Regions from separate parts of the Labrenzia sp. 5N genome, predicted to be linked through region 1. Evidence: predicted binding sites of a transcription regulator. Region 1 holds the regulator's gene; the other holds the start of a gene.
The links. Region 1 encodes PhoB, which activates phosphate uptake and scavenging genes when phosphate is short. Its sites were predicted from a motif close to TGTCATNNANCTGTCAT; they were not measured.

Region 1 (15,586 bases):
TCCGATTTTGAGATAAACTACCGCACAATTACGCCGAACAGGACTTTTCAACATGGATCTGGACGATTTCGATCATCAGCTGCTGCATCTGCTCAGTCTCGATGCCCGCCAGACCGGCAAGGAGCTTTCCGAGAAAGTTGGCCTGTCTTCTGCCGCCTGCCTGCGCAGGGTGCAACGCCTGAGAGAAGTCGGGGCTATCGAGCGGGAAGTGGCCATCGTGTCACCGGAGGCAACGGGCGCCTCCGTTACCTTGCTAGTGATGCTGATGCTGTCGCGTGGACAGCCGGAACGTATGGCGAAGTTGCGGCAGAAGTTGCTGAAGCTTCGGGAAGTGAAAAAGATCTACCACGTCACGGGTCCGGCCGATCTGGTACTCACCGTGCAGTGCTCTTCCATGGAAGCCTATTCAACTTTCACCGAGGCGCATTTCTATGAAGACGACATCAAGGGCTTCGATACGATCGTCGTCCTGCGCTCCTACGATCCGGAATCGGGGACTTGACTGCACTCCGCGGAATTCAGCCAACGCTGTGCCTGTCAGAGTTCTCGCGTTTGTTTTCGGAGTGCCTCGTGACATCTTCGACGGAGCGGGCTGACAAGCGCTGCCGGTTCGCGATATTCTGTCTGCGCGATTCCCGGCGCGTATTGCCGACCATGACTTGATACGGAACGAGACGTCCGCGTGCCAGCTTCACTGCCACTTCTCAAGATTATCTGCCGCGTTGCAGCCGGGCTGCTGACGCTTGGCACTTTGGCGCTTGGTACTTTGGCGCTCGGCGTCCTGTCGGTTTCAGCCCAGGAGGCTTCGGTCCGCGTTCCCAATTTCTGGGATCCGAAAGCCGTCCACGACCGGCCAAATGCCATTCCGGACAAGATCCAGTTTCTGGCAACCGACGGATATCCGCCCTTCGTGTTCCGTGACCAGCATGGCCGTCTTACCGGCTTCAATGTCGATCTCGCACGGGCTCTCTGCCAGGAGCTTGGAAGTTCCTGCGCCTTGCGCATCAAGGACTTCGAGGTTCTTCTGCCTGCACTGGACGAAGAAGAAGGTGACGCGATTATCTCCGGCCTGTCGCGCAGCCTCCCCTCCACGCGCCGCCTCAACTTCACCGAGGACTATCTGAAGCTGCCGGCGCGGTTTGTGGTTCGGGCGTATAACGCGTCCGATTTCAACGAGCAGGCTCTCACCGGCAAGCGGATAGCCGTTGAAGCAGGGTCCCGCTACGAGGCGTTTGCCAAGCGCTTCTTTCCCGATGCCGAGATCATCAGTCTGGAAACCGCAGAGGCGACACGCGAGGCGGTCAAGGGCGGTTCGGCCGATGCTCTGTTCGGCGACGGCCTGAACCTGTCCTTCTGGCTGCCGAGCGAAGCTGCAGATGGCTGCTGTGCCTTTGCCGGCGGCCCGTGGCTGGAGCCGGGCTATTTTGATGAAGGCATGGCCATTGCGACCCGCCAGGACGATCCGGAACGGGCTGCGGCCCTCACCTACGCCTTGCGCCAGCTTCACCAGAAGGGCATCTACCGCGAGCTTTACCTGCGCTATTTTCCCATGAGCTTCTTCTGACCTTTCCGGCCATTCCCGACAAAGAACCAGGTCAGCTTTTGCCTTTCGCGTCCTCGACACGCGCCTCCTTCCGGCGGTCCGGATTTTTCAGGAACGGGATCGCCAGGCTGAAGGGAAACGAATGCGCACGCGGCGTGAGCGCGGCACCGAGCCCGATTTCCATCGTCTCTTGTCCTTGCTCGGGATCTTCCACGTAGGTTCCGAACAGACGGTCCCAGACCGAAAGATAGAACCCGTAGTTGGAATCCGTCTCGTGCGGTAGCACCGAGTGATGAATGCGGTGCATGTCCGGAGTGACGATCAGAAACCGCAAGGGGCGGTCCAGCCAAAGCGGCAAGCGGACATTGGCGTGGCTGAAAACCGCAGAGCCGTTGAGAACGATCTCGAAGATCAGCACGGCTTCAACAGGACCGCCGAGGGCGATGATGACCACCCCTTTCCAGAGGAAGGACAGCAGAATTTCGATCGGGTGGAACCTGAGCGCGGTTGTAGCGTCCACCTCACTATCTGCGTGGTGCATGCGGTGAATGCGCCAGAACAGGGGAACCTTGTGCGACACCAGGTGTTGAAACCACACCGCAAGATCAAGCACGACAAAGGTGATCAGACCGGCCACAACACCCGACCAGCCGAGAAATGCAAAGAGGCCCCAACCCTTTTCCTGTGCCAGCATTGCAAGGCCGACGCCGCCGATGGGGAAGAACAGCCGCACCAGAAGGGCATCAAGCAGAACAATGCCCCAGTTGGTCGGCCAGCGCTTCAAACGGCTGCTCTTCAGGCGCCGCCGTGGCAAGCCCGCCTCCAACAGCGCCATTATCAGAAAGATGCCGCCGAAACAGGCCATGCGAACCTGGTTGATGTCGATCTGGTCAAACATGGGGTCTTTTGAAACGTCCTGACTAATGCTGCTTGCCACGGTCCCGATGGCACGATAGGGCGATACGACAATACTCCTGATATCATTCCTTGCCGCTGCGACAGATCACATCATCATGACCGACTTTCTCTGGAACCGCCCCGAAACGCCACCTGTGGCAACACTGCTGCTGGCCCATGGTGCTGGCGCAGCCATGGACTCAACCTTCATGAACAAGCTCGCGGCAGCCCTCGCGAGCCAAGGCATTGCGGCCGCACGTTTTGAATTTGCCTATATGGCCGGTCGCCGGACGGGAGGCCCGAAAAAACCGCCGCCCCGCGCCGACAAGCTGATTGCCGAGTTCCAGACCGCCCTGCAATCAGTCCTCAGCCAGAGCGACGGTCCTCTGCTGATCGGCGGCAAATCGATGGGTGGTAGGGTCGCCGCGATGCTGGCAGGCGGCGGCTCGCTGCCTGGCCGCGCCAAGGGCGTTTCCTGTTTCGGCTACCCTTTCCACCCGACCGGCAAGGCCGATGCCGAGTGGCGGCTCCAGCCGCTGCAGGACGCCAAACGGCCGGTTCTGGTTCTCCAGGGCGACCGGGATCCGTTCGGCTCGAAGGCGGAACTCGATGAAGTCACCTTGCCAGCTCATGTCAGCCTGACTTATCTGGAAGACGGCAACCACGACTTCGGACCGCGCGGCAAGTCGCCGGCGACACTCGACGGCAACATCAAACTGGCAGCCGAAGCAGTCAGGGCATTCGTGGATCGGCTCACGAGTTAGGGCCCACTACGTACCCGGACAAGCGCAGCGCAAGTCCAGGGCTCTCGCGCAAGGCAGCAAGGAAAAAAGCCCGGACCGTTTCCGATCCGGGCTTTTTGAATTTGATGACAGTCCGGCTTACTGGCCGGGCTTGCCGTCGAATTCGTAGCTGGTGCTGCAGAACTCGCAGGTGACGATGATCTTGCCGTCGACAGTCATGTGGTCGACGTCGTCGTCGCTGAACCCGGCGAGAACATTCTCGATCTTCTCGCGAGAGCAGCTGCACTTGTCGACCAGCGGCTGCGGCTCGAAAAGGCGGACGCCGCGTTCGTGAAACAGCCGGAAGAGCAGCATTTCCACGCTGACTTCCGGATCAGTCAATTCGACATCCTTGACCGTCTCGACCAGTACCTTGGCTTCCACCCAGGCATCGTCCTCGTCAATCTCGTGCGGGCTCGTGCCTTCCGGGGCATTGCCCGGATCAATGTCAGCCTGGCGCATGCGTTCCGGCGCTTCGGGCAGGAACTGGATCAGGATCCCGCCGGCTGTCCAGGTTTTCACGTGACCCTCGCCTTCCTGGCGGGTGAACAGTTCACCGACACCAAGACGAACTTCTGTCGGGATCTGCTCGGATCGCTCGAAGTACCGGCGTGCGACTTCTTCCAGCGACACACCATCCAGCTCCACCAGTCCCTGGTAGCGCTGCATGTGCATTCCCTGGTCGATGGTCATCGCCAGATGTCCGTGCCCGAGAAGGGCCTCCTGCGTTGCCTTGCCATCAGCCATCAGCGCTGCGACTTCAGCAGCATCGAAGGTTGCGCAGGCGCGGATTGCGTCGGGTGACTTGAAGTCGACGACCAGCATGGACACCGGTCCCTTCGTCTGCGTCTGCAGCGTGAAGCGGCCGTCGAATTTCAGCGACGTGCCCAAGAGGCTGGTCAGAACGATCGCTTCCGCCAGCAGGCGCGAGACCGGTTCCGGATAGGCATGCCGGTCAAGAATTTTTTCCAGGACAGGACCAAGCGCGACCGCACGGCCGCGCACGTCGAGCCCTTCCACGGCAAAGGGCCGGACAGCGTCCAGCCCTGCAGGCGTAATGCCCAGTTCATCAAGATTAAGTGCCACTTGGCTTGCCTTATGCTGCGCCGAAGCACCAGGCCAGAATGCCCTTTTGGGCATGGAGCCGGTTTTCGGCTTCGTCAAACACAACGGAGTTGGGACCGTCCATGACGTCCGAGGTGACTTCCTCACCCCGGTGGGCCGGCAGGCAATGCATGAACAGGGCGTCCTGGTTTGCCTCAGCCATCAGGCGTTTGTTGACCTGATAGGCGCTGAGGAGGTTGTGACGCGATTCCGCATCGTCATCACCCATGGACACCCAGCAGTCGGTCACGACACAGTCGGTCCCCTTGACTGCCTCATATGGGTCCGTCGTGACCTGAATGGAACCACCCTTGGCACGAGCAGTTTCAATCAGGTCCATCGGCGGCGCCAGTTCGCCCGGCGTCGCGATGCGCAATTCGAAATCGAAGCGCGGCGCGGCATGAATCCAGGAAGCCAGCACGTTGTTGCTGTCACCGGTCCAGGCAACGCTCTTGCCCTTGATCGAACCGCGATGCTCTTCAAAGGTCAACAGATCCGCCATGATCTGACAGGGATGCGAGAGCTTGGTCAGGCCGTTGATCACCGGCACTGTCGCATTTTCTGCAAGTTCACGCAGGTCGTTGTGATCGAGGATGCGGATCATGATCGCGTCGACGAAGCGCGACAGCACCTGCGCCGTATCGGCGATTGTCTCTCCGCGGCCGAGCTGCATTTCCGCACCGGTCAGCATCAAGGTCTCGCCGCCAAGCTCGCGCATGCCGACGTCAAAGGAAATGCGCGTACGGGTCGACGGTTGTTCGAAGATCATGGCCAGCACCTTGCCGGCCAGAGGACCCTGGCCGCGATGCACGCCGTTGCGGCTCGACTTGATCTTCCGGCTGGTGTCCAGGATGGCGCGCAATTCGTCGCCTTCGAAGTCCGTCAGATCCAGAAAGTTCCGGTAGGTTCCGTTTGCGGTCATCAGGCCGCTCCTTCCGCCAATTTCGCTTCCATGGCGACAGCAGCCTGTTCCAGGCGCTCGACAGCAATGGAAATTTCCTCTTCGCTCATGGTCAGCGGCGGCATGATGCGCACCACGTTATCGCCGGCAGGAACTGCCAGCAGACCGGCTTCACGGGCTGCAAGCACATAATCTGCCACCGGCACCACGCATTTCAGACCGAGCATCAGGCCGTTGCCGCGTACTTCGGCCAGAACGTCCGGATGGCTATCCACCAGTCCGGCCAGCTTCTGCTTGAAGCTGAGCCCCTTCTGACGGACACCTTCCAGGAACCCGTCTTCCAGAACGACGTCCAGAACGGCATTGCCGACTGCCATGGCCAGCGGATTGCCGCCAAAGGTGGTGCCGTGGGTCCCGGGGGACAGCGCCGCTGCCGTTTCTGCCGTTGCAAGACATGCGCCCATCGGGAACCCGCCGCCGATACCCTTGGCGATTGCCATCAGGTCCGGTTCCACGCCCGCCCACTGGTGAGCGAACAGCTTGCCGGTCCGTCCGACACCGGTCTGGATCTCGTCGAAGATCAGCAGAATGCCGTTGTCATCACAGATCTTGCGCAGCGCACGCAGGAAATCGGCCGGAATTTCGCGGATCCCGCCTTCGCCCTGCACGGGCTCGATGGCGATCGCGGCCGTTTGCGGACCGATGGCATCTTTCAGCGCATCCAGGTCTCCTGCCGGCACCTGGTCGAAACCGGGAGCCTTCGGGCCAAAGCCTTCAAGATATTTCGCCTGGCCGCCAGCCGCGATGGTCGCGATGGTCCGGCCATGGAAAGCGCCTTCGAAGGTCACGATGTGGAACCGCTCGGGGTTGCCGTTGTCATAATGATAACGGCGCGCGCATTTGATGGCAGCTTCCATCGCTTCCGCACCGGAATTCACGAACAGCACCTTGTCGGCAAAGGTTTCCGCGCACAGGCGCTGCGCCAGTCGTTCGCCATCCGGGATCTGGTGTAGGTTGGAGGTATGCCACAGCTTGGCTGCCTGATCCTGCAATGCCTTGACCAGATGCGGATGGGCATGACCGAGTGCGTTGACCGCGATGCCGGAACCGCAATCGAGGAATCGTCGGCCATCGGTGGTAACCAGCCAGACGCCTTCCCCATGATCGAAAGAAAGGTTCGATCTTGCGTAATTTCCGAATAGTGCAGTCGCGGACATAACCTCGTTTGTCTCCTTTAAACGCCCCTGCTGTCCCCTGCGTCGCCCCGACGCCGGGCCGTCACCTTGAAAAGATGCCGAAGGGCCAAAACGCAACGTGCCGCCCCGATGAGGCGGCACGCAGCGGCTTTCTTATACACTGCCGGTACCATGCACTGTCAATGGAAATGGCGCACAAGACATTTCATGTGCTGCGGAGGGCGGATTTCATAAAATTCTCAATGACCTCGCCATAATTGGGGAAAAGTCGTTTCATCCCCAACTGGTTTGGGTCGAGTGGTTGCCTGACAAATTAACGTTATTGTAACCTCTCAGCAATCAGACACGAGATCTCGTGAGGCAAATCACCAAGAGGCACTAGATCTGCCAGCATTAAGCGTGCTTGCGCATGCTTAACACGGGGTTAATGGCCGCAGGACGGTCAAACTAAAGGGTGCGGCAATGAGTTGGACAAACGAACGAGTTGAGCTTCTCAAAAAGCTTTGGGGCGACGGCTTGAGCGCAAGCCAGATCGCAGGCGAACTGGGTGGTGTTACCCGTAACGCCGTGATCGGCAAGGTGCACCGCCTTGGCCTGTCCGGCCGCGCCAAGTCCACCTCTTCAAGCGCCAAGCCGCGCCGGCCGCGCACCGCAGCTCCTGCAACGGGTGCAGCGCCGAAGAAACCGACGACGTCACATCCGCAGTCGATCGGCGCGACGGCCCTGAAAGCAGACATCTCGCCTGCACCAGTGGTGGCCGCCAAGCCACGCGTAGAGCCGATTGCAGAGCTCGTTCCGATCTCGCAGCGGGCAACCATCCTGACGCTGACCGAGCGGACCTGCAAATGGCCGATTGGCGACCCGGCAACCGACGACTTCTACTTCTGCGGCCGCCAGTCCGATGCCGGCGTCCCCTACTGCGCTCATCACTGCAAGATCGCGTATCAGCCGGTCGCCGACCGCCGCCGCGACCGCAAGACGATGGCTCAGGCAGGCTGATAACCGCGCACCGAAGCAATTCATGAGAAAGCCCGCCATCTGGCGGGCTTTTTTTGTTTGGGCCTTCCATTGACCAGATGCCCGACCCCGAACAGTGACCTCCCACGGCTTAATCACGGCACCGATCCATGCAGTTTCCGTTCCATCAAATCAAACCTTGTTTGACCGCTCCGCCACGACAGTGACTGCAGGATCAGCCCCGACACCGACACAACTGATGGGGTGGTCGCAGAAGAGAACCTTGCTCCGCGAAAGGCACATAACCGCTGAGAAACAAAAAGCCCGCTTGAAAGCGGGCTCCTTAATTCCATTCTGCAAGTTGCGCTCAGGCAGTGGCAGAGGTGAACTGGTCATTGAAGGCGTATCCGGCACCACGGACGGTACGGATAGGATCCTTCGCCTTGCCCTTGTTCAGAGCCTTGCGCAAGCGACCGACGTGAACATCGACAGTGCGTTCGTCCACGTAGACATCGTGACCCCAGACCCCATCCAGCAGTTGTTCACGGGAGAAGACACGGCCAGGCGATGTCATCAGGAATTCCAGCAGGCGGAATTCCGTCGGCCCCAGGTGTATTTCCTTGGTGTTGCGGCGAACACGGTGCGTTTCGCGATCCAGTTCGATATCGCCAGACCGCAACATGCTGGACACCACTTCCGGGCTTGCCCGGCGCAGGATGGCGCGCACGCGGGCCATCAATTCCGGTACCGAGAAAGGCTTGACCACGTAGTCGTCGGCACCGGTCGACAGGCCGCGGATGCGCTCTGCTTCCTCACCGCGTGCCGTCAGCATGATGACCGGCAGGCGCTCGGTATCCTCGCGCGCCCGCAGGCGGCGGCACAGTTCAATTCCGGACAGGCCCGGCAGCATCCAGTCGAGCAGCAACAGATCCGGCAGGCTTTCCCGCAGGCGGATTTCCGCCTCGTCACCCCGGACACAGGACTCGACCGAGTACCCTTCCGCTTCCAAATTGTATCTCAAAAGAAGGCTGAGCGGTTCTTCGTCTTCAACGATGAGCACCTTCGGCATACATCTCGCTCCAATTACCGCAACCGGCGCCGAAGCGCCGGCCGTTAAGATCTTCTGCAAATCCGACGATTACCAGCGGGTCAGACCGCGCCTGTTTCGTCGACCTTTGCCCGGTCTTCCGGCAAACGCTCGCCAGTGACCATGTAGTAGACGTTCTCGGCGATATTCGTCGCGTGATCGCCGATGCGCTCGATGTTCTTTGCGCAGAACAAGAGATGGACGCACTGGGTAATGACCCGCGGGTCTTCCATCATGTAAGTCAGGAGTTCGCGAAAGATCGACGTGTAGATCGCGTCGACCTCGGCGTCGGCTTCCTGAACCCGGCGGGCGGCTTCCGCATCCTTCCGGGCGTAGGCATCCAGCACCTGCTTGAGCTGCGAAAGAGCGAGTTCCGTCATGTGCTCCACACCGATCGCAAGCTTCTTCGACTGCAAGTCGCTGTCGATGGCGATGACGCGCTTGGCAACGTTCTTTGCAAGATCGCCAACACGCTCCAGGTCATTGGCAATGCGCGTTGCGGCGGTGATTTCACGCAGGTCCTGCCCCATCGGCTGGCGGCGGACGATCAGCTCGATCAGCTTCACTTCAAGTTCGTTGTAAAGGCTGTCCAGCCGGACATCGCCCTTGATCGTCGCCTTGGCAAGCTCCAGATCCTGCGACACCAGCGCGGACACCGCATCGGCGAAAGCCTTTTCGGCAATACCACCCATTTCGGCAACCTTGCCGGCCATGGCCGTCAGTTCGTCATCGTAAGCCGAGACTGTATGTTCAGACATCCTGTGTCCCCTTCAGAAACCTAAAAAATGCTTAGCCGAAGCGGCCCGTAATATAGTCCTGCGTACGCTTGTCCTTCGGATTGGTAAAGATGTCCTCCGTCAGACCTTCCTCCACCAAAATACCCAGGTGGAAGAACGCGGTACGCTGAGACACACGGGCAGCCTGCTGCATCGAGTGGGTCACGATCACGATGGTGAAGTTTTCCCGCAGTTCGTCGATCAGCTCTTCCACCTTCGCGGTCGCGATGGGGTCGAGCGCCGAGCACGGTTCGTCCATAAGGATCACTTCCGGGCTGACGGCAATCGCACGGGCAATGCACAGACGCTGCTGCTGACCGCCCGACATGCCGGTGCCCGGCTCGTCCAGACGGTTCTTGACTTCTTCCCAAAGCCCGGCCTTCTGCAGGCTGGAGGCAACGATTTCATCAAGCTCGGACTTGTTGCGGGCCAGACCATGGATCCGCGGACCGTACGCAATGTTGTCGTAGATCGACTTGGGAAACGGGTTCGGCTTCTGGAAAACCATGCCGACCTTGGCACGCAGCTGTACGGGATCGACCTTGGGATCGTAGATGTCTTCACCGTCGATCTTGATCGACCCTTCCACACGGCAGATGTCGATGGTGTCGTTCATGCGGTTGATCGTCCGCAGGAACGTCGACTTGCCACATCCGGACGGACCGATGAAGGCAGTCACGGACCGCGGCTGGATCTCGATGTCCACGTCCTTGATGGCGTGGGTATCGCCATAATAGACCTGCACCTTGTTCGCGGAAATTTTGCTGTCGGTCATGGTTTTCGCCTGTTCAAAATTCGGCATCTCGTTCATCGGAGCAATCCTTACCAGCGGCGTTCAAACCTGCGGCGCAGGATGATAGCGATAATGTTCATGGTCATGAGGAAGACCAGCAGCACGATGATCCCGCCCCAAGCGCGTTCATAGAAAGCCGGGTCGGCGCGTTTCGCCCACTCGTAGATCTGGGCCGGCATGGCCGAGTTCGGAGAGAAGAAACCGGCAGCCACACCGTCCGGGAAATTGGAGGCGATGAAGCCGACCATCCCGATCAGGAGCAGCGGAGCGGTTTCCCCAAGCGCCTGTGCCAGACCGATGATCGTGCCGGTCAGAATGCCCGGCATTGCCAGCGGCAGGACATGGTGGAAGATCGACTGCATCTTGGAGGCGCCAATGCCAAGGGCCGCATCGCGGATGCTCGGCGGAACGGCCTTCAAGGAGGCGCGGGTGGAGATGATGATCGTCGGAAGTGTCATCAGCGTCAGCACCAGGCCACCGACCAGCGGTGCGGATTGCGGCAGATGCATGAACTGGATGAACACCGCCAGACCGAGAATACCGAACACGATGGACGGAACGGCGGCCAGGTTGGAGATATTCACCTCGATCAGATCTGTGAACTTGTTCTGCGGAGCGAACTCTTCCAGGTAGATGGAAGCGGCCACGCCGATCGGCAGCGACAGGAACAGCACCACCAGCATCATGAACAGCGACCCGATCATGGACGCCCCGATGCCGGCCTGCTCCGGACGGCTGTCGGAAGCATCGGTTCCGGTGATGAAGGCCCAGTTGAAGCGTTTCTCCAGAATGCCGGCGGACTGCATCTGGTCAGCCAGATCCAGGTGTGCGGCATCCAGGTTCTTGTCTTCGGCAAGATCCTCGCGCTTGACGCGGCCCTTCAGGTAGCCGTCGACACGGGATGAGGCGATCAGCTCGAAGGTTACCGTCGAACCGATCTTGTCCGGGTTGGCAAGCGCAAAGTCACGGACCGTGGCGGCAGCACCCGACGAGAACAGCTTCTGCAGGTCTTTTGCCGACATGTCTGTGGTGATGTTTGCACCGGCGAGTTCCTTGGCAAAGGCGTCATCGATGATGGCCCGGTACTTGGACGTCTTGACCACCGACTTTTCCGCTTCGGCAATCTGCTCCTGATTGAGCGGGACATCCACCTTCAGGAAGGTCTGGCTGAAGGCGCCAAGGCCGTTGGACAGGATTGCCCACAACAGCGCAACGAGGAAGAACAGGCCGATGCCGATGGCAATGATGCCGTAGAGCTTGAAGCGCGCTTCAGCGGCGTTGCGCTTTCTGGTCAGCGGATCGAGTTCGAGGATCGACGTGGTCTTGTGCGGGGTCGGAGCACTGGTCTTGCCCGACGGTGGCGTAAGGGTCGTGTCGGTCATTAGTCGTACTGCTCCCGATATTTGCGCACGATGTAGAGCGCGACGATGTTGAGCCCCAGGGTCACGACGAACAGGGTCATGCCGAGTGCGAAGGCGACAAGGGCTTCCGGGGAGGCAAAGTCGGCGTCGCCGGTGAGCTGGCTGACGATCTTCGCGGTCACGGTGGTCATCGCTTCGAGCGGGTTCATGCTGAGGCGGGCAGCCGCGCCGGCCCCCAGAACAACGATCATGGTTTCACCGATGGCGCGAGAGGCCGCGAGCAGGATGGCCCCGACGATCCCCGGCAGGGCCGCCGGCAGTATGACCTGCTTCACGGTTTCCGAATGGGTGGCACCAAGCCCGAGCGAACCGTCACGCATGGCCTGAGGCACAGCGTTGATGATGTCGTCGGAGAGCGAGCTGACGAAAGGGATCAGCATGATGCCCATGACAGCGCCGGCGGTGAACACCGAGGAAGCACCGGACATCCAGCTTACGCCAAGCGCACCGCCGGAGCCGAAGACGTTCATCAGAAGCGGCCCGACTGTCAGCAGCGCGAAGAGACCGTAAACGATGGTTGGAATACCGGCCAGGATCTCGAGCAGCGGCTTGGCGACCGCGCGTACGTGCGGCGTTGCATACTCAGACAGGTAGATGGCAGCGAACAGACCGATCGGTACGGCAACGGCGAGTGCGATCAGGGAGATATACATGGTCGCCCAGATCAGCGGCACGATCCCCAGCTCCGATCCGCCGCCGAAGCTCGGCGCCCAGGTCAGGCCGAAGAAGAAATCCGCGGCCGGATAGAGCCGGAAGAACTCAACCGTGTTGAAGATCAGCGACAGCACGATGCCGACAGTCGTCAGGATGGCGATCGAGGCTGCTGCAATCAGGATATAGCGGACGACCGTTTCCACGACGTTGCGGGCACGGAAATCCTTGTTGGTGCGCAGAACACCGACAGCGAAACCGATCAGGCCGACCGCCAGAACGCCGATTGTCCGCAACAGCAGGCCTGTACCCGAGATGCTGCGGTATGTCTGCGCGGCCCGCAACGTTTCGGCGGTCACTTCGGAACCGAGCGCGACACCTATCTCGCCGAGACGGCTGCGCACGTCGGTCAGATCGGTGCGGATGGAAGACGCCATGTCGGCCGACATGGCGCCCTGAGAAACGGCAAGGTCGAGACCCTCGGCAACACGTACGACGTCGCTCATGACGAGGTCGAGTGAACTTGCGGCAATGGTCTCTTCGGAAATCTTGGAGGAAACCTGACTGTCAAGAATGATGGGCTGGAAGATCAGCCACGCAATGAGCAGCAGGAGGGCAGGAACCAATATCGAAACAACGACGTTCCAGCCGTAATAACCAGGCAGGGAATGGAGCTCTCGCACATCCCCTCCGGCAGAACTTAAGGCTTTTCCGCGGCCGACTATGTATCCGGCGACAGCCAGAACCAGCAGCGCAATAAGAATATATGGAAGTGACATAGGGCGACCCAACCGGCAAAGAAGAAAGAAAGGGCGGCCGAAGCCGCCCTTCCGGAAAGATGTGCTTAGTTGCCCATCGTTTCTTCGGCTTCGATGGAAGCCTGCGTAGCTGCAAGCTCCGGATCGGAAACCAGGCCATACTGGGCCAGCGGGCCGTCCGGGCCAGCGATTTCGTCAGAAACGAAGAACTGAGCGTATTCTTTCAGGCCCGGGATAACGCCGATGTGTGCCTTCTTGATGTAGAAGAACAGCGGACGGGAAACCGGGTACTCACCCTTGGCGATGGTTTCGGTGGACGGAGCGATACCGGCCATCGTTGCCACTTTGAGTTTGTCGGTGTTGTTTTCGTAGAACGCCAGGCCGAAAACGCCAACGCCGTTCGGGTTGGAGTCGATGCGAGCCAGGGTCTCGGTGTAGTCGCCGTCGATGTCGACCGACTTGCCGTCCGTGCGAACTGCGATGCAGGCGTCTTCAGCGTCGTCTTCGGACATGCCGCCGTCGATCATGGCTTTCAGAGCGCCGGATTCTTCGCAGCCAACAGCCAGAACTTTTTCTTCGAACACTTCACGGGTGCCGTGCTTGGTGCCCGGGATGAAAGCAGCGATTTCCGCGTCCGGCAGGGAAGCGTCAACTTCGGACCACTTGGTGTACGGGTTGTCGACGATCTGACCGTCCTTCAGGACTTTCGGGGACAGAGCGTTGAACCACTGAACCTGGGTGAATTCGTTGAAAGCCGGGCCGTCTTTCTGGGAAGCGAAGACGATGCCATCGTAGCCGATGCGGACTTCGATGATGTCTTTCACGCCAGCTTCGGCACAAGCCTTGATTTCCTTCTCGCGGATAGCGCGGGAAGCGTTTGCGATGTCGATGGTGTTTTCGCCAACGCCGGTGCAGAACTTCTTCAGACCAGCAGAGGAGCCACCGGATTCAACGACCGGTGTCGGGAAATCGGTGTTTTCGCCGAATGCTTCAGCAACGATGGAAGCATAGGGAAGAACCGTGGAGGAACCAGCAATCTGCACCTGGTCGCGAGCCTGAGCCGAACCAACGAATGCAGTGGAAGCAACGGCAAGAGCAGTTGCGCTAACGAGGGTCGTAAATTTCACTTGACCACTCCCTTTGAATGTCAAGGTTTCTAGATGATCACCGCGCTTGGATGTGCACGAGCGATGCGGGGAACCTAGGCTCCACGGATGAGAGTTCTATGACAGTTCCTTTTCAGTTTTGTGACAATTTAAGATGCTGAAATTACTCAAGAAAACCTGTTCCTTGACGGTTTTATGTCGCAAAGGGTCACAAAAACCCGTCTCGAGGTGCACATGGTGCAGCTCTCGCTTGCCTCGGCAAAGCTGACAGGCATCCCTTTTATCCATCTGGCGAGCGTCATGCCTGATCAGGGAAGCTTTCAGGCACCTGCCGCAGCGGCCGAATGGGGTTTTGCATTGCCCGGTTCGGCTCGATCAGAGTTGCAAGGCCGGCAACGCCATTGCGTCGGTCGCCTCTTGCCTGCGTTTTTCGGCAGACAGGGGAATCAGTCCCTTGCTCGCCAGATACCCATCGTCGCCCCAGGCCTCTTCGCTGGTAAAGGCAGCCACATACTCCTCCATGCCAGGAATAAGGCCGACATGTTCCTTCTTGATGTAGAAAAACAGCGGGCGGGACACCGGGTATTCCCCGGAGGCAATCTTTTCGAACGTCGGCTCGACCCCGTTGACGCCAACGCTCTGGATCTTGTCCCGGTTCTGCATCAGGAAGGAATAGCCGAAGATGCCGACCGTCACGGGATTGGCCTCCAGAGCACCGACAATCAGGTCGTCGTTCTCGCCCGCTTCGACAAAGCTGCCGTCCCGGCGAATGCGGGTGCAACCGTCCTTTTCCAGATCCTTGACCGACTTGCAGCCTTCTTCCATGACAAGTTCCTCGAACGCATCACGGGTGCCGGAGGTCGGAGGCGGTCCAAGCACCTCGATTTCCTCATTCGGCAAGTCCGCATCAATGTCAGACCAGGCGAGGTTGCCGTTGTCGACAAGCTGTCCGTCCTTCGGAAGTTTCTCGGCCAGCGCCTCGAAAATCTGCTCCACGGTCAGGGTGAATTTCGGGCCATTGCGCGAATTGGCCAGCACGATGCCGTCATAACCGATTTCCACTTCGACCGGCGTGACGCCGTTTGCGAGACAGGTGTCCAGTTCCGAAGGCTTCATGCGCCTGGATGCATTGGTGATGTCCGGCGTGTGTTCACCAACGCCCTTGCAGAACAGGTTGAAACCGGCGCCTGAGCCCGTGGATTCGACAATCGGGAACTTTACGCCGTTGCTGCCGACTGCTTCTGCGACCGCGGTCGCAAACGGAAATACCGTTGACGAGCCGACGATAAGCAACCGGTCACGGGCTTCGGCGGTCAGGGATGCCAAACAAAAAACGCCACACAACACAGCGCGGGCTGAAAAATACATCGGCACGTTAAAACTCCTGGACAAAATGCTGGCGCGATCCGGCAAGACAGGCCTTCCTTCCGGCGGATCGCCTGACCGGTCACAAAAGACTTTTCCGATCTTGCAGTGGCAAGTCTCTAGCAGTCTCGCGTCTCAGGAATACGACAGTCGCCAATCCGGCATCAGGCGGAGATCTTCTCGGGCAGACCTTCAACGTTCTCCATGGCAGGCAAACTGACCTTGAACGTCGCCCCCTGCCCCGGCTCG
Region 2 (15,586 bases), on a different contig from region 1:
GTCAGGACCCGTACGGTAACGACCACCGCAAGCCGGGTGTTGACCGGAACGGCGGCCGGATCGATCGGATTGCCGTCAAGGTCGTAGACCGTGCGTTCAACCGCATAGTCCTTGCCACCTGCGGGCTCGGGAACCAGCGGCTGGCCGGCCACCGAAACAAGAAGCTCCGTTCCAGCGTCACCGTTGTTCTTCACCTCCACCGGGAAGTCGGCAACCTCGCGTCCGGCCAGCGACCAGGCGAGCCGTCCGGGCGTTACTTCACCACGAACGGAGATCCGGGCGTCTTGCGCGGATTCGTTGAGCGCATTCGCTGCCAGGAGCATCCAGGCCATATCCTGTGTCGACCGGTATGGCTTGTTGGCCTGGGCCGTTTTCAGGAAGTCGATGGCTTCCGTCTTCAGACTGTCTTCCATGGACGCCGAAACGACATAGTCCGTCACGCCCGCGCTGTCGCGCAGGACGGAGCCGTAGTCGTCGCGATAGTACTTCGGAGCCTCCTTCGGCAGAGCGGCAAGAGCTGCCCTGAAACCGGTGGCCGCCCGGTCACGCTCGCCATAAAGGGCAAGCCCGGCAGCAACCTGTGCCTTGGCAAGCGGTGTTGCGAAGTTCTGTAGCTTGGCATCCAGGTAGTAGCGAAGATCGCCCATGGAGGCGCGGCCGTTGCGGGCCAGCACGTAGAGCGCATAGGCGATGTCTTCGCCGCCATCCTGGAAGTCGGAGGAATAGGCCAACCTGTTTTCCAGATTGTCCAGTGCCGAAGTGAACGCAAGATCAGGCACCAGATATCCCTTTTCGCGTGCACTGGTCAGGAAGTCGGTGACATAGGCATCCAACCAGGTATCACCGCCGCCGTAGCTGTTCCAGAGACCGAAATCGCCGGAAGAGGACTGGTTTGATAGGATCTTGGCAATAGCCTTGACCACCCGTTCCCGAATGGCGCTATCGCCGCCAAGCCCCGCAGCCTCAGCAACTTCACTGAGGTAAAGCAGCGGCAAGGCACGACTGGTCGTCTGCTCGGTGCAGCCATAAGGATAGCGGTCAAGTGCGGCCAGCAGGCCGGCGACATCGATGCTTGCAGCACCACCCGCAGACAAGGTGATGTCAACCGTATCCGCCCGCAGGCCGTCGAAGGTGTCCGCATCCAGCGAGAGGCTGTCTCCGGATGCCAGTGAGAAGCTGGACTGACGGACAACTTCAGGCTGGGTATCTTCAACCTCGAGGCTGAAACGCTTGACGAAAACTTCGCCCTGCGGCCCGGTCAGCGACGCCACGACTTCCGACTTCGTCAGCATGTCTTCTGCCGAAACCGAGAGCAGCACCAGGGCTTTCTTGCCGTTTTCCAGATCCAGCGTACGCGACTGATCCGTGCTGCCGCCTTCCAGCCGAAGGCCGTCAGCGACCGAAACTTCCAGCGCATAAGAGCCGGAAGGGCCATCGACGTTGTCGATTTCCAGGGAAATTCGCGACTGGTCTCCCGGTGCAAGGAAGGCGGGTGCGCTTGCCGTCATCACGACTGGTGAACGCACTTCCACTTCCTGGTCGGCATGACCGACGCCATCCCTTGTCCAGGCAACCGCCATCAGTTTGACGGCGCCGTTGAAGGCCGGGATATCGAAGGAGACGGTTGCTTCGCCAGTATCGCCCACGGTTACAAGTCCCGAGAACAGGGCAAGCGGTTCTTCATCCGGCGGAGGTGCATCGAGCCGCATGCCTGCGGCATCTCCTCCGGAACGGACGCGCCCGCGGGTTCCAGCCATCCGGTCGATCAACTGGCCGTAAAGATCACGGAAATCGGTGCCGAGACGCCGCTGGCCGAAGTACCATTTCTCCGGATCCGGTGTCTTGAAGCCGGTCAGGTTCAAAATGCCGACGTCAACCGCGGCAATCGTCAGATACGCCTGGTCTCCCGCTTTCAGGTTCGCGAGTTTCACCGGAACGTCCAGTGTCGTCTCGGGCAGAATTCGGTCAGGCGCAGACAACTGCACGTCAAGCGCCCGGTCACCCGGGTCGACCTGAAGCCAGGACAGGCCGACTGCCCGTGACGGCATTCGCTTCTGGTCCAGGTCCATCGGTCGGTAGAGGCTGGCCGTGATATAGGCCCCTGCCCCCCAATCATCGCTGACAGGAATCTCGACCTCGGTTTCCTCGGCAGTCACTTCAACGGTCTTACTGGCCAGCAATCCGCCGGAAACAACATTGACCACGGCAATCCCGGCCATTTGTGGCTTGAGGCGCAGCTTGGCGGTGTCGCCAGGCCGGTAGCTGGTCTTGTCGAGGCCAACGTCCAGATAATCAGGCGTATCGGAGGAGGCATCGGCAGAATACCAGCCGGCATTGAAGGTGACGCGCGTCGAGGTCTGCAGCGTTCCGCTGCCTTCAACGTCGAGACGGTACTCACCCCATTCGACCGGAAGGGACAGCTGTGCCGGCTGTCCAGAAGTCACCTGCACAGTGCCGGTGGCAACACGGCGGGTGGTGGTGATCGGCTCATAGGACCAGTTGCCGTCATAGCGGTACCATTGATACCGACGATCGACCTTGGACAGGGTCCAGCCGATGTCCGCTCCGTCGACTTCCTTGCCGTCTTCATCGATGACGATTACGGAGAAATCTGCCGGACCGCCTTCATCGACACCGCCGTCGAAGGCGGGTTTCACGCCAATGCGTGGTCCGTCGATGGCAACAGGCAGGTCCATGTCCCGTTCAACGTAGCGGCCACCCGCCTCCACCAGGCGTGCGATCAGCTCGCCGGTATAAAGCATGGTCGTCTCGGGAAGTTCGGGCATGAAGACGTCGAAGGTAAGCTTGCCATCTTCATCGGTCTTCAGGCCCGACGACAGGGAGCCACGCTGTGTGTAGGCATCCGCATCGGCAATGCCGAACTGATAGCCCGGGTGGGCTTCAAGCGTGCGGATAGGCCGCACGATGACATCACCTTCCAGCGTCTGGCCGCTGGCCGGAGAGCCGTAGAGATACTTGGCGTCCAGCGATACTTCTGTCGGTCCGGTACGGTTGAAGGCCTTTGCATCTGTTTCAAGTTCGAAATCGACTCGCTCGGGCTGATAGTCCTCCACCAGGAAGGTCTGCTCGGTGAGAGCCCTGCCCTTCGGATCGGCGAAAACCTGCCAGGACCAGATACCCTGCTGAGCCGACGCCGCCAGCGTCACATCCTGAAGGTGACCGCCGAGCCCGCCGTCGTTCACTGTAAAGCGGGCGTGCTCCACACCGTCAGGCCGATTGAAGATGAAGGTGAGCGGAAAATCTTCCTGTGCGGTTGCACTTGCATTGCGCAGCAGAGCCTGTGCGTGAACGGTTTCGCCGGCCTTGTAGATACCGCGATCCGTCCAGGCAAAAACGTCTAGCGGTCCCGGTGCTGCACGTCCTTCGACACCCCGGTCGGACAGATCGAACGCCGGTTTGCGCAGGTCGAGGAAGGAATAGTCGCCTTCGGACGTTTCAGCCACGAGGATACCTGGGGCCTGACCGCCTCTGCCGCGGGTAAGGCCGACGGCAAATTCCGCAAAACCTTCCGCGTTGCTGACTGCTTCACCGAGAATGTCGTTGTTGACGGCCAACAGGCGTACGGTCACGCCCTCCAATGCCTCTGCGCTTGTGAGAGACCGGATATTGGCAGCAATGCCGTTATCGCCTGAAAGGGCCGTCAGGCCCAGATCGGACACAAGGAACCATTGCGTTGCCAGCGTGCCCCAGCGGTTCTTCTGATCGAGCTTGGACCGCGCAGTCATGGCATAGACGCCGGGTTTCAGCTCGATGCCAGTTTCCGAAATCGGTATGGCGGTCGTGATGTCCTGGTTCAGGTCGTTGCCGGTCTCGACAATTCCGGACCAGACCTTCTGACCCAGTTCGTCCTCGATCTGGTCTGCCCGCCAGCTGTCGAGCTGCCGCAGGAAGCGGTTGTCACGCAGAATATCGGCGATGGAGCGGTTGCCGATGCGGTAGATCGAGGTCTCGACTTCTGAGGTGTTCACGGAAACGATCGGAATGGTGGGGTCGCCACCAGCAGGAAGAACGTAGGAACGGCTCAGAAAGCTGACGGAAGGAGACCGGTCTTTCACATAGACAGTCAGGTCCGCGGTCTTTTCCAGCTTCTCGCCATCGGCTGCCGGCAAGCCGCTGCGTGCGGTGATCTGATAGCGGCCGCCATGCTTGAGACCATCCGCACAGATTTGGCTGCCTTCCGCCTCGATCGCGAAAGTACCCTCGCCGCTTACGCTGACATAAGGGCTCATGTCTTCGCCAAGCGGCAGTTTTTGCGAGAAGACCAGACAGATCCGTGGCGACGCGCTGTCGGAATCGACTTCGTGATCAACGATCCGGAAGCCGTGCTCGGCAACCAGATCCGCGTATTGCCGACGGACGCTGGAATTTTCCTCGACCGCCAACGATGCCCGCAAGGCCTTGATCGCGGTCTTGTATTCGCTGCTGCGGGTCATCGCGCGGCCCACAAGTTCAAGCGCCAAGGCGCGCTCAGGTGCGCTGACGGACCGCAGATAGGCATTGATCGAGGCTGATATCGCGTTCTTGCGCTTGGTTTCCCTGTCCTGCCAGTTGTCTGGATCCTGCAGCAGCAGGGCGGTGGTGAGCTGGGTCCAGGCATCAAATTCACCCGGTTCCAGCTTGATCAGCTGCAGGAAGTCGGCTTCTGCAAGTGCGCCGTTACGCTCGCCGAGTGCGTCCTGACCGTTCCGGCGCAGCTGATCCGCAGTCTGCCCGTTCGGGCGCACCGAATTTGCAATGCTGAGGGAATAGGTCTGTGCGCTTTCCAGCTGGGATTTGGGAATAAAAACCAGCTCCGCCTTTCGGTCTGCGCTCTGGTCGGCGCGTGGCGCCTTGACTTCAACGACCCGTCCGGCGATCGCACCGGCAAAACTCTGCAGTTCGCCATAGTCGGTCTTCAGAAAACACCAGCCCGCAGAGGTGTTGAAGGTGAAGGCGCGGCATTGATTGTCGCTGAGGCAGACGGATTTGCACCCGTCCAGATCCACGTCTTTCACGGTGCGATAGTCACCACCGAAGAAATCCGCATCATCGATGGTGACGATACGCCGGTCCTGCGCGCCTGCTGCGGTGGCCAAGACACCGGCGAAACCGGCGCTTGCCACAAGAAGCAGCGTGCTTTTGGCAACCTTCTTGAAACGATGCTTGAAATTGAGGGAAAGCTTTTGGGAAACAAACGAAAAAACGAACATGGCCAATCCTCCGGGGCCTATAATCTCCCCTATCAAGTCACTGGATCGTGACAAGGACAAGGCAAAATAGTTTTTAGAGTGAACTCTCCTGACACAAGGGCGTGGTCTCGCACATGCAGACGAGATGGTCTGAGAGCTCAGCCGATCCTGCTGACCAGTTCCTCGATCAGCAGCGCAACTTCCTGGGCCGCCTTGCTCGATGGTGCGTCCTCGGTCACGGCGCGGCCTCTGCCCATTGCAGAGGCAAAGACGGTCCGGTTGCCCAGGCGGGCATTGAGCGCGTCATATCCCGAAGCGGCAATGGCGTCCGCCATCTCGCCTGTCAGGGACGCGCGGGGCGGCACGCGGTTGAGCACCAGAAGTGCGGGAGTATCTTCACGCGCAGCCATCTCGATCGTCTGCGAGGTTGCCCAGAGATCGACCGGCGTCGGCTGGATCGGAACGATCACGAAGTCAGCGGCGTCGATTGCCGGCTTGGCATCACTGTCGGTCTTGGGCGGTGTATCGATGACAACGTAACCATGGGACTTTGCGAGCGAACGCGCCTCACGCCTTGCGCCCCAGCCTGACGCGGTGCGGAATTCAAGACCGGTATTGTCTTCGCCAAAGTTGTCTTCGCGTGCCTCGAACCAGGTCCCCAAAGAGCCTTGCGGATCCACGTCGAGGATTGCCACCGGTTCGCCGGACTTTTTGGCAAGCGCAACGGCAAGATGGGCCGCAAGGGTTGTCTTCCCCGACCCGCCTTTTTGCTGTGCAACCGTCAGAATCCGCCCGGACATGCCTAAACCTCCAGAATTTCGCCAATATATTGCGCTGATGTTTTTCGCAACGCAACAAATCTATGTCTTATCCAAATGAATTTACGTTGCGTTTCCGGAATTATGGCTATGATCACCAGTGGTATTTTTTAAAAACTGCCGTCAAGGGAGGCGCACCTGAAGGAACTGCAAGAGCGAAGCTGGGCCTTGCGATGGCGCAATCCGGCGTTCTGCAAACGCCTTTTGTATGACGCGCTGAAACGGCAGCCGGAACCGGATCCCGGCAACCGTCCCCTTCAGTTCAATCTTGCATGGCTGGAGCGTTGGTCCGGTCATTTCGATGCGGCGGCAAAGCTTGCAGACAAAGCCTTCTCGATGATGGATCCCAGGCAGGATCCGGAAGGCTGGTCCGAGCTTCTGGTCATCAAGTCGGTTTGCGTCTACAGCCTCGGTGAACTCAGCCAGGCCGATGCCATTCTGGGAGAAAGCCTGGAGATCCTCGGGGCGGCAACTCACGGACGCGCCGGTATCGAGCCGCTGACCGTGCTCGCCAACATGTGCGCCTATTATCATGACTACGAAAAGGCACAGTCCAAGCTTCAGGAAGCCATGGACATCGCCGATCGGCTGGGCCTTGTTTACGAGCGTTCGCACATCCTGCAAACCCTATCGCGCACCGAATTGCGGTGTGGCAGTCCCGAGGCAGCCGTCGAAGCGGCAAAGGCGTGCCTGGAAGATGCCCTGGAGCATCGCAACGCCGTGAACCTGCCTTATGCCTATGAAGTGCTGGGAGCGGCGCTGGTGGAAACCGGCTCATTGAAGGAGGCACGCGCCTGCGCCGCCAAGGGCCTGGCAGCGGCACAGTTCAGCCAGGATCACCGGGTCGCCTGCCACCTTTACTACGTGCTCGGATTGAGCCTTTTCGAAGAGAAACGCTATGACGAAGCGCGCGTCGAACTGGAAAACGGTCTGCTGAACGCTGCCGGTGCCGACTATCACCACTGGACGCGAAACTTCTACCTCAAGCTCTCCCAGACCCACGAAGCCCTGGAAGAGCACCGCAGTGCACTCGACTATCTGAAGGCCTATGTGAAACTTCAAAAGAAGATGTTCACCGAGGAAACGGAACGCCAGAGCAACGATTTCCGGAACCGTCTGGAATTCCGGCTTGCACACAGCAAGGCTGATTACGAGAGGGAATTGCGCACCAGAACCGAAACCTTGAACACGGAATTGCAGGAGGCAAACACGAGCCTTCTTGAACTCAACGCCCAGATCGAATTCAACGCACTGCACGACGCGCTGACAGGTGTCGGCAATCGGCGCATGATGTCGAAATTCTTCGAAACGACCCGGCTCACCGTGGGCCCCGGCGTCAAAGTTGCCGCCATTCTGATCGATCTGGACAGGTTCAAGACCGTCAACGATCACCATGGCCATTCGGTCGGTGATCAGGTCATCAAGGCAGTGGCCGAACGGTTGTCGGATTTGCTGCAACAAGATGAGACGATCATCCGGATGGGCGGCGACGAATTCCTGATCCTGTCGACACGGCGCACTGACGCGGACAGTCTATCTGCCCTGGCAGACAGGATCGTTTACGACATCAACCTGCCGATCCCGATCAAAGGGGCGGTCGACAGGACGGTCGGCGCAAGCGTCGGGGTCTCGGTTCAGGCGAACGGCCCGGACCTCGAATATGAGCTTCTCAGGACCGCGGACGAGGCCATGTATCAAGCCAAGAAAACGGGCAGAAACAGAAGCTGCCTTCATTCCAGTGTGCCGCTTTCCATTCCCCAGAACGCTTCCTGAGCGGCACCTGTCAAGCAGGGTTCACCCTATTTCAGCCGGTTGCCCGTGGGCTATTTCCCCCCCAGCACCGAGTACACATTCCAGGACGGACGTCCTGTTACCGGGAGGCCGTGGCGTGCCTCGGCCTTGCGGATGCCTTCACGTGTGGCCGGGCCGACTTTCCCGTCCGGTTCACCGACGTTGAAGCCGTTGCGGTTGAGAAGCTTCTGCAGCTCCACACGCTGAGCACGGGAAAGACCGGGGTTGTCCGTCGGCCAGGGTGTCTTGAACGGATCGCCGCCTGATACGAGTTCCGACAAAAGGGCGATCGCCAGACCGTAGGACGTTGATGCGTTGTAGGAGCGCAGGGCCCGGAAGTTGCGGGTCACCAGGAAGGACGGGCCACCCGCTCCTGCCGGCTGGATCAGCGCTGCATCCAGATTGCCGGAAAGACCGCCGCCGTCGATTTTGGTGAAGCCTCTTTTGGCCCAGGTCGACAGGGAGGAATAGTTCTTCAGACCCGACGGCCCACTGTAACTCTTCGGTGCCTTGACCTCGTATCCCCAGGGTCGGCTGTTGCTCCATCCGGCATTTTTCAGAAAGTTTGCCGTTGAAGCCAGGGCATCGGGGACGGAATTCACCAGATCCTTGCGGCCGTCGCCGTCAAAGTCGACCGCGAGACTGTTGTAGGTGCTTGGCATGAACTGGGTTTGCCCGAAAGCCCCTGCCCAGGAGCCGACGAAGTCTTTGGCCGGTACATCCCCTCGTGAAGCAATCTGCATGGTCTTGATCAGTTCGCCCTGGAAGTATTTCTGGCGCCGTTTGCCGGCGCAAACCAGATTGGCCAAAGCATGTGGGGTGTAGAAATCGCCGCGGAAGTTGCCGTAGTCACTCTCGATGCCCCAGACCGCCAGAACCACGTGCCGGTCGACACCGTACCGCTTTTCGATGGAGGTGAGTGTGCTGTTGTGTTTTTTCAGGTTTGCCTTGCCGTCCTGGATCCGCTGCGCGTCGACCAGAAAGGCCATGTAATCCCAGATTTCGGTCTTGTGCTCGGGCTGGGACGTCGAGAACCGGATGACCTTCTCGTCAAAGGTTGCACCTGACAGCATGCGCTCGGCGATGTCCGGCCGGACGCCTGCGGCAACAGCCTGTTTCTTCAGGGATGCAACACAGCTTTCGATCGCAAAGGCCGATCCTGCCATGGCCATCATGGACAGACCGGTTCCGAACGCAACATTCACAAGATGATTTCGCATGCCCTGGCGCACAGCCCCCTCCGCAGCTTCGAAGCAATTTCCGAACGCTGACACGCTAGCGCGACATAAATGCGGCAAAAAAGGGGGTACCTGCAGTTATCAAGATAAACCCGGTGCCGTTACCGCGCCGGGTTTATCACTTTCAGGTCAGACGGACCTATTTGCCTTCAATCAGCTTCCGGCGCAGCCAACCTGAGGTCTGATCCATCAGGATCACGACAATGATTGTCAGGATGATGATGTAGCTGGTGTTTTCCCAATCGCGCGAGGTCTTCATGGTTTCGACCAGCAAGAGACCGATCCCCCCTGCCCCGAGAGCACCGATGACCGTGGCTGACCGGGTGTTCGATTCCAGGTAGTAGAGGACCTGGGAAACGAAGACCGGCAGGATCTGCGGGATCACACCGTAGCGATACCGCTGAATCTGATTGGCGCCGGTCGCCCTCACGCCCTCGACCTGCTTGTTGTCGATGTTCTCCAGCGCTTCGGAAAACAGTTTGCCGAGCGAACCGGTATCGGTGAAGGCAATTGCCAGAGCTCCTGTCAGCGGCCCGAGACCGAAGGCGCGAATGAAGATCAGCGACCAGATCAGCATGTCGATGCCGCGCAGGAAATCGAAGAGGCGGCGTGTTCCGAACCGAAGCAGCTTCGACGGCGTGAAGTTGCGAGCTGCAAGAAACGCCAGCGGCAATCCGAAGAATGCGGCCGTGAGAGTGCCGAGAACGGCCATCATGATGGTTTCGAACAAGGCGGTAAGAACCTTGCCGTGCTGCCAGTCAGGGTTTTCCAGAAACTCGTTCACGATAAACCAGATGTTCGACGTTTCCGGATCCATTCGGTCCGAGCTCAAAGCCAACGCATAAAGCTGGCTGAAGGACATGCCGTAAAGTGGTGAGCGGAACGGAAACCAGAAGTTCTCCCAACCGCCGAAATAGTTGTGAACCTCGATCTTCGTCTTGGTGACCTGAAGGCGCCGATCAAGGGTCGGGCGCACATCGAGCTTGCGCGGATCGATCTTGATCCAGTCCGGTGCCGGCCCTGCCGGCAGAACCGTTTCGACACCATCGGCAGTCGCGGTGCCCTCCACCACGCCATAGCCCGGGATGGTGAACAGGGCTGTCCTGCCATCGATCTCGACCTTGTAGCCATCGCCGAGGTCAACCACACTATTTTCGCCGCTGAGCTGCACCCAGTCAGGTACCTTGGCGTTGTCGTAGGTAGCGGTGCGCTCGCCTTCGATCGCAACTTCGAACTCGTTGTCCCGGAAGCTCTTTGTGACGTGAACTTTGTAGGCGACGCTATCCGTTGCCAGGATCACCGCCCGTTCCGGCTGGGCACGAGAGAGCAGTTCCGGCACCCCGAAGGCGAACCACGTGTAAACGAGGTAGGTGAAGATCGCGAGCGGTACGACGACCGTGAGCCATGCGCGCCGGCGGACCTGGTTCCAGACCAGAGCCTGGGTGACGGGTGTTTCGAGCGTATCGACGGTCATGAGATTTCCCCTCAATGCGCCCGGCCGGACCCGACCAGCTTGCCGCGCAGATAGGACGACAGTTGGTCGATGGCCATGATGGTTATGAACAGAAGGACGAAGATAGCGGCGGTTTCATCGCCTGCACCCTTGCCCCAGCCGATCGTGCGGCGAAGTTCCTGGCCGATGCCGCCAGCGCCAACGAAGCCGAGAATGGCAGAAGCACGCACATTGATTTCAAGGCGCAGCAGGAAATAGCTGAGATAGTTCGGCGCCACCTGGGGCAGCACCGCAAACCGGATGCGTTGCAGCCAGCTGGCCCCACAGGCCGACAGGCCCTCGATTGGCTTGCGGTCGATGTTCTCGTTCACTTCGGAAAAGAGTTTGCCGAGCGCACCGGCGGTATGAAACGCGACGGCGATCATGGCTGGTACAGGGCTGGAGCCGAGTACGAAAATCAGGAACAGGGCAATGATCAGTTCGGGAAAGGCACGTGTAATGTCCATGATGCGGCGAACCACCGGGATCAACGGTCCCCAGCTGTCGACATTGCGTGTAGAGGCCATGGCCAGCACCACCGCCATCGCGCCGCCCAGAAGGGTCGCAACCGCGGCAATGTTCAAGGTTTCCAGCATGGCCGGAACGAACTGCAGCATCAGCGAGAAAAAGGCCGGACCGGCTTCAAAGGCTTCTACGACGATCTCGCCCGGATAGTCGAAGAATTTGGAAAGACCCTGAATAAATCCACCGGAATTCATCGAATTGGATTTCGAATAACCGGAGACCAGAACCGCTACGACCAGCAGCAACCCTATCAACGAATAGAGCTGGCGGCGTTTGCGCATGGACAGGATTTCCTGCTCGAGTGCGGCAACAGCCATTGTTTGGGACCTTTACTTGATGCTCACTTCATCCGAAGCGGGGTGGCTTGGCTGGATCAACTCTTCGAAACCTGGCGATCCTCGCCCTGTGGAGCCACTTCTGGCGGAAAGTCGATTCCGCTGGCCGATACTTGAGAAAACGCGGGCCGGAGACCGGCCCGCGCGGAGATCGGAACTTCCGATTACTCGCTCTTTGCCTTGCGGGCAGCGACGATGGATTCGTAAGCCGCATGGGTGATCGGTTCGAAGCCGCGTGCTTCACCGGCCATCACGCCGTAACCACATTCCTTGTCTTCCTTGACGAGGTTGGCCATCAACTCGGTCATCTTTGCCTTGATGTCGTCCGGCAGCTTCTTGGACAGGACGACCGGACCTTCCGGGATCACCGGCGAACGCCAGATTTCCTTGATCTCGGTCATGTCGACCAGACCCGCATCGGTTGCCTTGCGCAGAGCGCCGGAATTGTAGCCGTCTTCCCATTCGCCAAGACCGTCAGCCCAGGTCACGCCGCCTGCGATGTCGCCGTTGAATACGGCAACGATGGTCTGCTCGTGACCGCCAGTGAAGACGACGTCGGAGAAATACTCACCCGGCTTCATGGAGTAACCGAGTTTCGGGATTTCGATGGACGGGATCAGGTAACCGGACGTGGAGTTTGGGTCGCCGAAGCCGAAGGTCTTGCCCTTCATGTCTTCCAGGGAGTTGATCTCGCTGTCGACGCGGGCAAACCCGATGGAGTAGTAGCCGTAGCTGCCGTCGTTGTTGACCTTGACCAGAACCGGCTCAACGGCTTCCGGGTCGGTCAGGAAGACTTTTGCGTAGCCGGAAGCACCGAGCCAGGCCATGTCGAGGTTACCGCCGAGCAGGCCTTCGATAACGCCGTTGTAGTCTGCCGGAGCAAACAGCTTTGTCGGAACGCCGAGCAGTTCCTCGGTCTTTTCGCGCAGGCATTCGTTGGCACGCAGACGGTCGGAGGCATTTTCGCCGCCGAGCAGGCCGATACGGAATTCCGTGATTTCCGCAGCACCGGCAACAGAAGCGTTCAAAGCGATTATGCTGACGGCAGCAAGCGCAGCAACTTTAGCAACGAGTTTCATTTGGGACACTCCCCGAGAGTTCTCAATTTTGATGACGTTAAGCGGGTGCGCAGCCGGATCAGACCGCTGCTGCCGCCGGGGTCATCGCACCGGCGGATTCTCTGGAACCGGGCTGGCCGGCATCGATGGCGGTGGATGTCGCCGCCTCGTTGAAGCTTTCATCGGCACCGTAGATTTCGCGTGCGACAGCCGTGGTCAGCGCTTCCGGCGCCCCGTCGAACACGAGGAAACCGTCGCGCATGCCAATCACCCGGTCGCAATAGGTCCGGGCAGTGTCGAGCGTGTGCAGGTTGCAGATGACGATCTTGTTGTCGCGCTCGTGAATTTCACGCAGCGCATCCATGACGATCTTGGCATTCATCGGATCGAGCGAGGCAATCGGCTCGTCCGCCAGGATCATGTGCGGGTCCTGCATAAGAGCGCGGGCAATCGCAACACGCTGCTGCTGACCACCGGACAGCTCCTCGGCCCGCTTGGTGGCTTCCTGGGCAATGCCCAGTCTGTCGAGCGCACCAAGCGCGGAATTGACGTCTTCCTGGCTGAAGATGTTGAAGAGGCTCTTCAAGGTGCCGTGACCGTTGAGGCGCCCCAACATGACGTTGGTGACAACATCCAGGCGCGGCACCAGGTTGAACTGCTGGAACACCATGGCGCAGTCGCGCTGCCAGCGGCGCATCATGCCGCCTTTCAGGCTGAGAATGTCCCGGCCATCGAACAGGATCTGTCCGGCGCTGGCGGGGGTCAGCCGGTTGATCATGCGCAGCAAGGTTGACTTGCCGGCACCGGACCGACCGATGATCCCGACCATCTGCGGTATTTCGATATTAAAACTTACTTTGTTGACCGCGGTCCGAGACCCGAAGGTCTTGGTGACTTCCTGAAATTGAATCACGCGCCAGCCCTGTCCGTTGTGTTCGTCGTGCTGCGCGACAAGAGCCACCGGACCATTACAGAAAAATGACATTCCTTTGTCGGGGAGCCCAAAATTTTATGACAAATCAATGACATCCCTGCCTGAAGCATTGGCAGAACAACCATCTCCGGCGGGAATTCCGCAGCGCTCTCAGCGCTTTCCGGGCCCCCTCGGCGTCACACATGCCTGGCTGAAATTCACTCGGAAATCAGTGCTCAAATACAAGGCTTCTACCCGCCAAATGCCGTTTTCACCGCTGTGGATGCATGCAAAAAAAGTGACGGGAGTCACGCCAGTGTCATCAAAGCGTCACGACCGGTGCCAGCAACACGGCTACAAACCGTTTCCGCACTCCTTCCAACGCTATATGGAGCATCCATGTCCGCCCCGACCCAGAAGCCTTCCCTGACCGAAGCCCCAAACATTCACCCGGAGGCCAGGGTGCTGAATTGTGATCTCGGCATCTGGACCGAGGTTGGCGCACGCACGGAAATGCGCGAAAGCAGCATGGGGGACTATTCCTATATCGTGCAGGAAGGCGATGTCGTCTGGTCGACCATCGGCAAGTTCTGTTCCATCGCCCGTCGCGTCCGCATCAATCCGGGAAACCACGCAACCTGGCGCGCCTCTCAGCACCACTTCACCTACCGCGCTGCTGCCTATGACCTTGGCGAAGACGACGCGGATTTCTTCCAGTGGCGCAAGGACGACTGGGTCACCATTGGCCATGATGTGTGGATCGGCCACAACGTCACGGTGCTTGCCGGCGTCTCGATCGGCACCGGAGCTATTGTTGCAGCCGGGGCAGTCGTCTCCAAGGATGTCGCCCCTTACACCGTTGTTGGCGGTGTGGCCGCCAGGGAAATCAAACGGCGTTTCACCGAACAGCAGGAACAGGCGCTGATCGATATCTCCTGGTGGGACTGGTCCCATGAAGAGCTGAAGCAACGGCTACCCGATTTTCGCAAGTTGTCGATCGACGCGTTCATCGAGAAGTATCGCTGATCCCGCAGGTGGCGCGGGCACCTGCTCTGGTGAGCCGTGCCCTCTTTTCCCGCTGCACAAAATTCCCGGGACGCGTTACACTTGCACCATGCAAACAGAAACCGCCGTTCTTGAAAGCAGTCTTGGACCGTCGCTGCGGCGCTGGCGCGTTCTGAACCGGGTCAAGCAAGAAGCTCTGGCGCATGAACTCGGCGTCTCGCAGACGAGGATATCGCGCTGGGAGAGTGGCATGTCGCAGCCGGACGACAGCGACAGGGCGAAGATCACCCGTCTGCTGAGGGCACGTCCGGAGAGCGCCGCCGACAAGGCCCTGCTTGATCTTGTCTCCCGGTCCGCAGTTCCCGTGCATCTGGTCTGCGACCTCACACACAGGCTGCTGGCCATGTCCGTACCGCGTGCCTGCGAATGGCGCGCACCGGTGAACGAGTTTCTGAACCGGCCCCTGTGGCGTTTTGCGTCCGAAGGCATCCGGGCAACGGAGCACAGACTGACCGACTATGGCTGGTTCGAGCCGGATTCTCCGGACATTGTCTACCGAACAGAACACGTTGATTTTCCGGAAATGACCATCCCGGAGAGCATCATCCGGATTTCGCGCCTGCCGCTGTCAGACGGACGGTTTGCGCGGCTGGTCCGTGAAGAACAGGATTCCGCATAAATTATGCGGTAACTCGTCTGGCGCGGTGGCCCGCAATAATCTGGCCACCATGACAAAGACGCCCCCTTCCCTCGATCTTCCTGAAATTCCCCACACCAGACTGACGGGCCTGCTGGACTTCCTTCAGGCTGCAGAGCAGCTGAAAGACACGCTTCGCTCGGGAACGACAACCGGCGGCAGGCCGGAGAGCACTGCCGAACATAGCTGGCGACTGGCCTTGATGGTTCTGTTGTTCGAACCAGAGCTGAAAGAAGTCGACTTGCTCAAACTCCTGAAGCTGACGCTTGTGCATGACCTGGGCGAAGCCATCTCCGGAGATGTCCCCGCTCCACTCCAGACGCCGGGTGACGACCGGCAGGAACGCGAGAGGCGGGACTTCCTGACCTTGTGTGAACCGCTGCCGGGTGACGTGGCTGGGGAGCTAACCTCTCTCTGGGATGAGTATGCAGCGGCACGAACCGTCGAAGCCCGACTTGCCAAGGCGTTCGACAAGCTGGAGACCATGCTTCAGCACGTTCTGATGCCAAGGCAAGCGCCTTCATT

Region 2: phnC (phosphonate ABC transporter ATP-binding protein) is a predicted target of PhoB. The motif match lies at 13,458-13,474, and genes of this name have one in related genera.

What each region holds. Positions count from the first base shown of each region.
Region 1 is NZ_JAAZTM010000002.1:236,327-251,912, forward strand. It holds gene HEP89_RS01885 (Lrp/AsnC family transcriptional regulator) at 53-502, shown strand; gene HEP89_RS01890 (transporter substrate-binding domain-containing protein) at 683-1,564, shown strand; gene HEP89_RS01895 (sterol desaturase family protein) at 1,596-2,441, opposite strand; gene HEP89_RS01900 (alpha/beta family hydrolase) at 2,557-3,204, shown strand; gene HEP89_RS01905 (Hsp33 family molecular chaperone) at 3,322-4,308, opposite strand; gene argF (ornithine carbamoyltransferase) at 4,319-5,248, opposite strand; gene HEP89_RS01915 (aspartate aminotransferase family protein) at 5,248-6,444, opposite strand; gene HEP89_RS01920 (GcrA family cell cycle regulator) at 6,886-7,422, shown strand; gene phoB (phosphate regulon transcriptional regulator PhoB) at 7,748-8,449, opposite strand; gene phoU (phosphate signaling complex protein PhoU) at 8,530-9,225, opposite strand; gene pstB (phosphate ABC transporter ATP-binding protein PstB) at 9,257-10,018, opposite strand; gene pstA (phosphate ABC transporter permease PstA) at 10,066-11,418, opposite strand; gene pstC (phosphate ABC transporter permease subunit PstC) at 11,418-12,887, opposite strand; gene HEP89_RS01950 (substrate-binding domain-containing protein) at 12,953-13,993, opposite strand; gene HEP89_RS01955 (substrate-binding domain-containing protein) at 14,348-15,298, opposite strand; gene HEP89_RS01960 (ATP-binding protein) at 15,502-15,586, opposite strand, start outside.
Region 2 is NZ_JAAZTM010000020.1:1,146,005-1,161,590, forward strand. It holds gene HEP89_RS25715 (alpha-2-macroglobulin family protein) at 1-5,210, opposite strand, end outside; gene parA (ParA family partition ATPase) at 5,348-5,989, opposite strand; gene HEP89_RS25725 (tetratricopeptide repeat-containing diguanylate cyclase) at 6,176-7,780, shown strand; gene HEP89_RS25730 (lytic murein transglycosylase) at 7,831-9,018, opposite strand; gene phnE (phosphonate ABC transporter, permease protein PhnE) at 9,176-10,510, opposite strand; gene phnE (phosphonate ABC transporter, permease protein PhnE) at 10,522-11,370, opposite strand; gene phnD (phosphonate ABC transporter substrate-binding protein) at 11,553-12,467, opposite strand; gene phnC (phosphonate ABC transporter ATP-binding protein) at 12,526-13,359, opposite strand; gene HEP89_RS25755 (DapH/DapD/GlmU-related protein) at 13,759-14,385, shown strand; gene HEP89_RS25760 (helix-turn-helix transcriptional regulator) at 14,474-15,043, shown strand; gene HEP89_RS25765 (HD domain-containing protein) at 15,093-15,586, shown strand, end outside.